One region of the Rothia sp. P4278 genome, then DNA from elsewhere that is predicted to be linked to it. Evidence: predicted binding sites of a transcription regulator. Region 1 holds the regulator's gene; the other holds the start of a gene.
What was found. Region 1 encodes HrcA, which represses chaperone genes, less so after heat shock. Its sites were predicted from a motif close to TTNGCACTCGNNNNNNNCGAGTGCNAA; they were not measured.

Region 1 (5,302 bases):
TTCCTCGCCAGCAGTTCGAGGTACCTATCCAGGCTGCCATCGGGTCACGCATTATTGCCCGTGAGAATATCCGCGCTATGCGTAAGGATGTCCTTTCTAAGTGCTACGGTGGCGATATTTCGCGTAAGCGTAAGCTCCTTGAGAAGCAGAAGGAAGGCAAGAAACGTATGAAGATGGTGGGCCGCGTTGAGGTTCCCCAGGAAGCCTTCATTGCGGCGCTCTCATCGGGTGAAGAGTCTAAGGACAAGTCAAAGAAATAATGCCGGCTCAGCCTTTAGGCCAACCTGCACCCTTGGACGGCAGAATCCCATTTGATTCTGCCGCCAGTTTGCAGGAACGCGATTTTAGTTTGTATGTGCATGTTCCTTTCTGTTCTGTGCGCTGTGGTTACTGCGATTTCAACACCTACGCAACCGAAGATTTCGGTGACGGCGTTGGGTTAGGCAGTTATGCTGACGATGCTATTGCTGAGCTTGAGTTTGCTCAGCGGGTTCTGCGAGAGTCAGGAGCACCGGAGCGTAAGCTCTACTCTGTGTTCTTTGGGGGTGGGACTCCGACCAAATTGCCGGCTGCTGATTTAGTCCGGATTCTGGCGAAAGCCATAAATCTATTTGGCTTGGAGAAGGGGGCGGAGGTTACCACGGAGGCCAACCCCGACTCTGTGACCCGCGATGACCTGTTTACGCTCAGAGCCGGTGGCTTTACCAGGGTATCCTTTGGCATGCAGTCCGTGGTGCCTGATGTCCTTGCAGTGCTTGACCGCACGCACACACCGGCTAATGTTCCTAAGGTAGTGGCTTGGGCCCGCGAGGCCGGTTTACAGGTTTCCCTTGATCTGATCTACGGCGCTCCGGGGGAGAGTCTAGAGCAGTGGGAGCAGACCGTACGAGCGGCAGTTTCTTATGGGCCTGACCATATCTCGGCCTACTCCCTGATTGTGGAGGAGGGGACTAAACTTGCCGCGCAAATTCGTAGGGGTGAGTTTGCTATGCCCGATGAAGATGCTATGGCCGATAAGTATCTTCTTGCTGAAGCAATCTTCGATGAAGAAGGCTACCACTGGTATGAGGTATCCAACTACGCTAAGTCGCCGGAGTTTAGGAGCCGCCACAACTACGCCTACTGGCGCAACCAGGACTGGTGGGGGGTTGGTCCCGGTGCTCATTCACATGTGGATGGGACTCGCTGGTGGAACCTCAAGCACCCAGTTCCCTACACCACAAGGGTCAGGCAAGGTCTAAGCCCCGCAGCGGCCCGCGAGGTCTTAAGTCAAGAAACGCGACGGTTTGAAGACATCATGCTCATGCTTCGCGTCATCGACGGATTACCTGTGAGCCGGCTGGTGGAGGGCCGGCAGGGCACCGATATAGCTTCGTCCCTCGACTGGCTTATAAGTCAAGGGCTGATTGATGAGCAAGCCCTTGCTGACGGTCGGGTCAGACTCACTCTGCAGGGTCGGCTCTTAGGCGATGCCGTGACCAGGGAGCTACTACCCGACCTGTACTAAAGAAAACTGGGCCTCATACCTGCATAAGGTAGGGGCCCAGAACTTTTAGATTAGCAGAGGCTACTTTTTACGGCTCAAAATCTTAGTGAAAAGGAAAGTGTTGAACTTGTACTGGTAGGGGTTACCGCGAGTTACCACAATGCCGGCAATAAGGGCTGAGAAAGCCAGGTAGGTCCAGGTCAGAGCTGCTACAAGTCCGAAGAACCAGCCGATAGCGGGGATGTTACTCAGAATAATTCCCAGAGCCAAAACGATGGTGGGAAGCAGGGTGAAGTCGAGCGCCTCACGTGATTCCTGCTCAGTGAAAGGACCGCGACCCCGGTAGAGGTAGTAGATAACAGCGGAGGGGATACAGCCGAGTACACCACCGAAGTGGGCAGCAGTCGCTATGTTGCGGTCAGCATTAACGGACAGGTGCGATGCCGTTGCTGAGGACCCCTTGTAGGTGGTGGTCGATGGAGAAGTTGCAGTCTTCAAGAAGGTTTCTCTTTGGTCTTGGGTGGATACGAGTGATGGCACGATGCCAAGTTCATGCCTCAGACAAGTCTAGTCAATAGCTTGTGTACAAGGTATAGGTATAAGTGACTTTTTGTCTTGTGAGCGCACGATATTTATCACATTATTTACCGAGAAAGTTTAGCTTTCAAGAGTCACAAAATCTATGAGTTGTTCTACTGGGCCAAGCAGAGCCGGCTCAAGGTCGGTATAGGTATTAACGCGCTTTAGGATTGAGTCCCATCCGGCTCGAATATCTTCGGGTCTGGCGTAAGGCCGGTTGAGTCGGCGGAGGATTCCCTGCTTCCATTCTTCGCTGCGAGGGATTACGGGCCATTTCTCGATTCCAAGAACGCCGGGTTTAACTGCCTGCCAAATATCGACAAAGGGGTGCCCCATAATCATTACGTTCCCGCGAGCGCCGGGGGTTTTCAGCGCGGCTTCGGCTATACGGCTTTCTTTAGACCCGGTAATCAGGTGGTCCACTAGAATCCCGAGTTTTCGGTGGGGCGCTGGTGCGAACTCCCTAATGGCACTGGCTACATCATCAAGACCGTGGAGGGGTTCGACCACAATCCCTTCGACACGCAGGTCGTGCCCCCACACTTTCTCAATCAGTTCAGCGTCGTGGATACCTTCGACCCAAATTCGGCTGGCACGGGCAGTCCTAGCGGGGGCATTATCCAAGGCGACAGAACCGGATCGGGAAATCTGCTTGGTGGGCTTAGCCTGTTGCGGTTCAGGAGCAACAAGGTTGACCGGTCGACCTTCAAGGAGGAAGCCGGGGCCCAAGGGGAATTGCTTGACCCGCCCATGCCGATCCTCAAGACCTACCATACGGTGACTGCCAACAGAGCGGAGCGAAACAGCTGCACCCACAAAACCGCTCACCATATCTTCGAGAACCAGCCCCGGTTTGAGCACCACGCGGGGTAATTGGGAATGTTTGTGGGCGCTCAGATCAGCTGACCCCCACGAAGCGCGATAATCCATTGAACTCCTTGAAAACACGGCCAAGTGCCTTAGCCATCAGCGTACTGAATTCTGATTCTAGTGCAGTGGTATTAGAGTTAACGGGTAACTTAGCACTCTGGTATCCCCAGTGCTAAAAACCCTTAAAGCTCACATCATCAGGAGGTGAAATGGACCATCCGCGCAGGCTTCAGGTCTTGCAGGCTATCGTCGAGGAATACGTGCATACTCGGGAGCCGGTTGGTTCAAAGACCCTCATTGAGCGGCGGCAGTTGGGGGTTTCTAGCGCCACGGTGCGCAACGACATGGCCGCTCTGGAAGAACAGGGCCTGATATCGGCACCACATGCCAGTGCGGGCAGAGTGCCCACTGACCTGGGTTACCGGCTTTTCGTTGACCAGATATCGGCTTTGCGACCGCTCTCACCAGGGGAGAAGAGAGCAATCCATACCCTGCTCGATAGCGCCGATAGCGTGGATGACATGATGAAAAGTAGCGTCCAGCTCCTTTCTTCGCTTACTCACCAGGTCGCCATGGTGCAGTATCCGACCGGCCCGACGGTTGCGCTACGGCATGTTGAGCTGGTCTCTTTATCAACATCCACAGTCCTAGTGGTAGTGATTACCGATACCGGGCAGGTCACCCAACGAACGGTAGCATGCCCGCATACAGCCGATGAACTGGTCACTATCAAGCAACAGCTTATTGAGGCCTTTTCGGGTCAGCCTCTGTCCCAGGTGGCTCAGGCGCTGGCTCCTCACCCGCGCAGCAAGCTCATGCTCAGCCTCGTCCAGGCCGTTCAGCTACTGGCAGCTCAGGGTGTATCCTCTCAGGTGCTGATAGCGGGAACAGCCTACCTGGCAGAGTCAACCGTTGATTTTCGCGGTAGTATTGCACCTGTACTCGATGCCCTTGAAGAGCAGGTGGTGCTCCTTAAGCTTTTGGCAACTATGGAACACGATGAGCGCGGTTTTGCGGTCAGCATCGGCTCAGAAAACAGGGAGAAATCGCTGGCCGAGACCTCAGTTGTTGCAAGTAGCTACGGCCCTGGAGGAAAGGCACACGTTGGTGTTGTAGGGCCAACACGTATGGACTACGCCCGAACCGTCTCAAAGGTGAATGCCGTAGCCCGCTACCTGTCAAAGATTTTGGGGCAGGAGTAAAACAGCTTCTTGCCTCCACATATTTAGTAGTACCCCATGACCCTGAAAGAGAGAACTGTGAGCAGTCACTACGAAACCCTCGGTGTATCGCGCGATGCCAGCCCCGAAGAAATCAAAAAGGCCTACCGCAAGAAAGCCCGCCAGCTGCACCCCGACATTAACCCTTCTGAGGAAGCCGCTGAGGAATTTAAGCGTGTTTCGCTAGCTCACGATGTGCTCTCTGACCCTGAAAAGCGCCGGATTTATGATCAAACCGGTAACGAGAACGGCACAGCCGGCGGCTTTAACGGGGCGGGCGGCTTTGGTGGTTTCCAGGATATCTTTGAGACCTTTTTCAACGCGACTCCGCGCGGGCCGCAGAGCCGGGTTCGTCAGGGGCAGGATGCTCTTATCAACGTCAAGATTGACCTTAAAGACGCTGTCTTTGGCACCAATAAGCCCATCACCGTTGATACCGCTGTGACCTGCGACCTGTGTAAGGGCGAGGGAACCGCTGAGGGTACCCACCCCGAAACCTGTGAAACCTGCCGTGGCCAGGGCTACATGCAGCGCCAGGTTCAGTCCATCTTGGGTACTGTCGTTCAGCCTGTTGAGTGCCCCAGCTGCCGTGGCTTTGGAACCGTTATCAAGCACCCCTGCGCCGAGTGCTATGGTGAGGGTCGTGTGCGTGAACGCAAGCCCCTGACCATCAAGATTCCTGCGGGCGTAACCGATGGCGCCCGTATTCGTCTAGCGGGGCAGGGTGAAGCAGGCACCGCCGGCGGACCTAATGGTGACCTCTACGTTGAGCTTCGTGTAGCGGCCGATCCCACTTTCTCACGCGAACGCGATGACCTCATTGCGGCGGTAGGGGTTCCGATGACCGCTGCCGCCTTGGGCACTACCATCACCTTGGAGACTTTCGACGGGCCGCAGGAGATACAGATTCCAGCCGGCACTCAGTCTGGCGATGTCATCACGCTCAAGGGCCTGGGTGTTAACCACCTGCGCGGTGGTGGCCGCGGTGATTTGCGTGTGCAGGTTGAGGTCCGTACCCCTACCCAGCTCACCGATGAAGAAAAGAACCTGCTTAAGCAGTTCTCGGAGTTGCGCGGAGAAGATCTCAAGATGAGTGAAACCGTGACCCATAAGCAGGGTGGGTTCTTCTCCCGCCTCAAAGACCACC
Region 2 (5,302 bases), on a different contig from region 1:
TGGGACCGTACTACGGCTCCATCGGGTTCAGCCAGGTAGGTGGCTAGTTCACCGATGGTGGGTTCGTATTGGTGGGTGCCGGTGCTTTCGGGGGAGTCGAGAGCCGAGGTGATGTCTTCCAGAAGTTCTGGTTCTTGTGGGTTTTTGGAGAGTAGGCTGGCTGCTCTACGCACCCTCTTGCGGGCCAGGGCGTTGAACCAGAGCACTACTTCTACAACGGAGCCACCGTGGGATACCCATTCGGCTTCGCAGTTGGCGGGAATGTGTTCGTGGGGTAGGCCCGGGCCCATTTTGACGCCCATGGGGATGCCGGTTGCCGCCAGTTTTTCGATCAAGGAGAGGGGAGGGGAGAAGGCTTCGGGGTCAAAGAGTCGGGAGGTGGTTGCGCCATCCTCAACTTCGCGGCGGGCCGGGTCGAGCCAGAGTGCTTGAATCGCTTGACCGTTTGCGGTGGTGAGGGTCTGAACGTCAATGTTTTCGACATTGCCGACGAGCACCTGCGAGTTGGGGTAGTGGGCAAGATTGTGGGCTGTGAAAGCGGCGGTTGTGGGGTCTAGTTCTACGGCGGTGATGGCAAGGCCTGCGGCAGCAAAGGCTAGGGAATCAGCGCCGATGCCGCACCCTAAGTCGGCTACAGAGGTGATCCCTGCGTCCTTGAAACGTTGGGCGTGACCTTTAGCGACGGCGGCCCGGGTGGCCTGCTCGTAGCCTGCTTCGGTCAGGAGCATACTGTGGGCCTTATCCCCGAACTTATCTGCTCCCTGGGTGCGGAGCTTTGCCTGGGTGAGTATGGCTGAACTGTCTTCTGGGCTGAAGCCGCGTGAGCGCAGGGTGCTGGCTGCTGCTAGAGCGCGGTCGGTGGAGTAGGGGGTGAACTCGTCGATAGCGGCAAGCTGTTCGTGCGTGAATGGGTGGGCTGGGGCGGGGGTCAGGCTAGTCATTGCCTACCATTCTAGTGCCGGTGGGGAGTTTGGTGATGGGTTGGCTAGCGAGAGCCCACACCGCACCGGTAAGGCCGAGTCCGCCGATGAGGGTGCAGGCGGCAGGTAAGGAGAAGACCAGAAGCGTTCCGGAGATAGCCAGAGGCCCAGCTACTACTGCCGCCTGCGAGAACATGGCCCACTTACTGAGGAAGCGGGCACGCCCGGTGCTGGGGCTCAGGTCGGCTCCGATGGTCATGTTGATGCCTGCACCAAATCCGTTTCCGATGGCCATGAGAATCAATCCCACAATAAACCCGCTATGGCTGGTTGCTAAGGGTGGAACGATGAAGCCTGCACCAAAGAAGGAAAGGCAGAGGGCTAGAACAGCGGAGCGGCCTACCCTGTCTTTGAGGTAGCCACCGGGGACCATCAGGACCATCTCAAGAGCAGAGCCTAAAGCAATGGCTAGAGCGATCTGGGCGTCGGACCAGCCGATGTGCAGGCCCCACAGGGCAACCACAATGGGCTGGGTAACGCGGAAGAGCGAAAGGGCAACTACCGCCAGGCCCGCGCACCAGACGGCTTTCCAGCGCACTGCTAGCTCGGTGCTTTCCTCGGAACGGGCGGATTGAGCGGCTTGTGTTGCGCTGTCAAAGGCGCTGTTGAGTCTGCGAAGTTGCAGGCATAGTGTGGCTAGGACGACAGCGGTTAGGGCGAAGAGAAAAACTGACCAGAGCGGTAAACAGAGCAGAAGCAGGGACGAGACGAGAGGACCAGCGAGTGAGCCTGCGCGTTGGGCACCACCCAGGGCAGTCATGGCCTTGCCCCGGTCACTTTCGGCAACGGTTTCGGCAAGGACTGATTGGCGGGCGAGGCCCCAGGCTACCTGCGAGGGAACCCGAGCGAGGTAGGCCAGAACGTAGAGGCCCAGGGCCCAAGGAGAGGGAAAGATGAGGATGAGGGCGCTGAGGAGGAAAGAAACAGCCGCGCTGGTGGTGGCGTAGGTCATGGCTCGTTTGTCGCCTACCCTGTCGATGGTACCGCCAACTGGCACGGTACAGAGTAGAGCAAAGACACCTGCAACCGCTACTAACGAGCTTGCTAAGGCGGGAGAAGCCCCGAGCCTGATCGTTGCCAGAATCTGAATGGGAACGATAGCACCTAGCCCCATTGAAAAGAGGACGGTAGGAACTAGAACGGGCCAGAAAATCAGTTTGAGCACGGGTACCTCCACATCACCAGAAAGTAGTCTATAACACACAAAAAGGTGCGCTGTGTGCGAAACCTGCGCCGTATCTTGCCCCCTGAGCCATTACCGGCCTAAAGTTTTAGTTAGCACTTGACCGCTTACAGTGCTAAAGATGCCCGGTAGGTAAGACCGCGACGATACCAGCACCGGGCGCTGCAGCACCGGTCACCCCATAATTTCTATTTTTAAGCCTTCTCATAAGGAGTACCTCGTGGCAAACATCAAGCCCCTCGAAGACCGCATTGTCGTCCAGATCGTCGAAGCAGAGCAGACCACCGCATCCGGCCTGGTTATTCCCGACACCGCCAAGGAAAAGCCCCAGGAAGCCAAGGTTATCGCTGTAGGCCCCGGCCGCATCGACGACAAGGGCAACCGCATCCCCGTAGATGTAGCAGAAGGCGACCTTGTCATCTTCTCCAAGTACGGCGGTACCGAAGTTAAGTTCGGTGGCGCTGAATACCTGATCCTCTCAGCCCGCGACGTTCTGGCTGTTGTCTCCTAAGTTCTAGCGGAACCTACCACACCCGTTAGTACCCAAAGAAAGAAGTAAGGATTCATGGCAAAACAGCTTGAATTCAACGATGAGGCGCGTAAGCACCTACAGGCCGGTGTTGATAAACTGGCCAACGCTGTCAAGGTAACCCTGGGCCCCCGCGGCCGTAACGTGGTTCTTGATAAGCAGTGGGGCGCGCCCATCATCACCAACGACGGTGTCTCCATTGCCCGCGAAATCGAGCTGGAGGACCCCTACGAGAACCTCGGCGCTCAGCTGGCTAAAGAGGTAGCAACCCGCACCAACGACGTTGCTGGTGACGGCACCACCACCGCAACCGTTCTGGCTCAGGCACTGGTTGCCGAAGGCTTGCGGAACGTTGCCGCTGGTGCCGCCCCCGGTGAGATTAAGCGGGGAATTGAGCAGGCAGCCAAGCTGGTTGCTGAGCGCCTTCTGGCGAATGCCCGCGAAGTTAAGGGCGAAGAAGTGGCTCACGTTGCCGCTATCTCTGCCCAGTCACCTCAAATTGGTCAACTGCTGTCCGAGGCTTTCTCTAAGGTCGGCCAGGATGGCGTTATCACCATTGAAGACGGCTCAACCACCGAGATTGAGCTTGAGGTCACCGAAGGCATGCAGTTCGATAAGGGCTACCTGTCACCCTCCTTCGTGACCGACCCCGAGCGTGCCGAAGCTGTCTTGGAAAACACCGCTATTCTGCTCTACCAGGGCAAGATCTCAACCGTTGCCGAGATTATGCCCGTCCTGGAAAAGATTGTTCAGGCCAAGAAGCCGCTGACTATCATTGCCGAGGACGTGGACGGTGAAGCCCTCTCCACCCTGGTGGTCAATAAGCTCCGCGGCAACCTGGATGTTGTGGCCCTCAAAGCTCCTGGCTTTGGCGATCGCCGTAAGGCAATCTTCCAGGACCTTGCCGTTCTGACCGGTGCTACTGTCATCACCGGTGAACTGGGTATCTCCCTGGACGCTGTCACCCTGGAACAGCTCGGTTCAGCGCGACGCGTAACAGTTACCAAGAACAACACCACCATCGTTGACGGCGGTGGCACCTCCGAGGCTGTTGCTGACCGCGTCGCCCAGATTCGCAGTGAAATTGAGCGCGTGGACTCCGAATGGGACCGCGAAAAGCTCAAGGAGCGCCTGGCCAAGCTGGCCGGCGGTGTTGGCGTTATTAAGGTAGGTGCGGCAACTGAGGTCGAAGCCAAGGAGCGCAAGCACCGCATCGAGGACGCTGTTTCATCCACTCGCGCAGCTCTTGAAGAGGGCATCGTAGCCGGTGGCGGTACCGCCCTGGTTCACGCGCTTGCTGCCCTGGATGGCGTCAAGCTCGACTCTCAGGAGGCCCAGGTCGGTATCGACATTGTGCGCCGTGCCCTGGTTCAGCCTCTACGCTGGATTGCTGAGAACGCAGGCCAGGATGGCTACGTCGTTGTCTCTCGCGTCGCTGAGTTGCCCATCGGTCACGGCTTTAACGCCGCAACCGGCGAGTATGAGGATCTCATCGCTCGCGGTGTCATTGACCCCGTCAAGGTAACCCGTTCAGCACTAGAAAATGCAGCCTCCATTGCTGCGCTGGTTCTGACCACCGAGACCCTGGTCGTTGAGAAGCCCGCTGAGGACGAGAACGAACAGGCTCAATAAAATAGCTGTCCGCTAGGTATACCAGCCGCCTCAAGTTCTGCCCGCTATGGTGACCAACACCGTAGCGGGCAGAACTATTTGTATTAACAAAACACCTGAAAGTGGCGGTAGGATGCAAGAGCTAGAAAGATTGGACCTGGCTAGCAGGTCGCAGGCCAGAGCACCAGTAGGCTGAAAGGAGGAAGCCCACAGCACTACGCGGCGCTAGAAGCTATGACTGATTCTCAACTCCGCCAGCACCGGGCGCCCTCTACCGGAACCATACGAACCGTCACCCTCCAGGCAGAACGAGCCTGGCGCCCCGAAATTCAGGGGCTGCGGGCACTGGCTCTGCTCCTGGTGGCCGCCTACCACCTGTGGTTTGGGCGGGTATCAGGTGGCGTGGATGTCTTCCTGCTCATCTCTGCATTTTTGCTAACTGGCTCGTTCACCCGAAAGCTGGAAGAGGGTAAAATCCTTGAGCCGGGGAGCTGGTGGGGCGCTAAAACTCTGCTGGCCTACTGGGTTCATGTCTTTAAACGCCTGCTTCCACTTGCTTCTATTACGGTTCTGCTGACCCTTCTGGGCACCTATTTTTTTATTCCGGCTGAGCGTTGGCTACCCATTATTGATGAAGCTAAATCTGTGGTCCTCTACCAGCACAACTACTGGTCAATCGAGAACGCCGTGGACTACTATGCGGCGGATTCATCGCAGGCTTCACCCTTCCGGCATTTCTGGTCGCTCTCAGTCCAAGGGCAAATGTATGTGCTCTGGCCGCTGATTTTCCTGCTCCTTGCCCTGCCCCTGGGTAAGCGCCGACGCTGGGCGCGCTGGCTGTTGACCCTTGCTTTCGGCTTGATTTTTGCCCTGTCGCTGTCCTATTCCATTGACGAGACTGCCGCCCACCAGACCACCGCCTACTTTAATACCCAGGCCCGGCTGTGGGAGTTTGCGCTGGGGTCCCTGGTCGCGCTCTGGCTACCTGCGCTCAAACTG

Region 2: groES (co-chaperone GroES) is a predicted target of HrcA. The motif match lies at 2,256-2,282, and genes of this name have one in related genera.

Annotation. Positions count from the first base shown of each region.
Region 1 covers NZ_JBLXXU010000001.1:455,870-461,171, forward strand. Annotated here, with positions in the region: gene lepA (translation elongation factor 4) at 1-260, shown strand, start outside; gene hemW (radical SAM family heme chaperone HemW) at 260-1,507, shown strand; gene ACN085_RS02045 (DUF4870 domain-containing protein) at 1,568-1,984, opposite strand; gene ACN085_RS02050 (DUF3097 family protein) at 2,144-2,995, opposite strand; gene hrcA (heat-inducible transcriptional repressor HrcA) at 3,145-4,137, shown strand; gene dnaJ (molecular chaperone DnaJ) at 4,195-5,302, shown strand, end outside.
Region 2 covers NZ_JBLXXU010000002.1:81,487-86,788, reverse strand. Annotated here, with positions in the region: gene ACN085_RS04460 (THUMP-like domain-containing protein) at 1-941, opposite strand, end outside; gene ACN085_RS04455 (MFS transporter) at 934-2,145, opposite strand; gene groES (co-chaperone GroES) at 2,384-2,674, shown strand; gene groL (chaperonin GroEL) at 2,729-4,324, shown strand; gene ACN085_RS04440 (acyltransferase family protein) at 4,538-5,302, shown strand, end outside.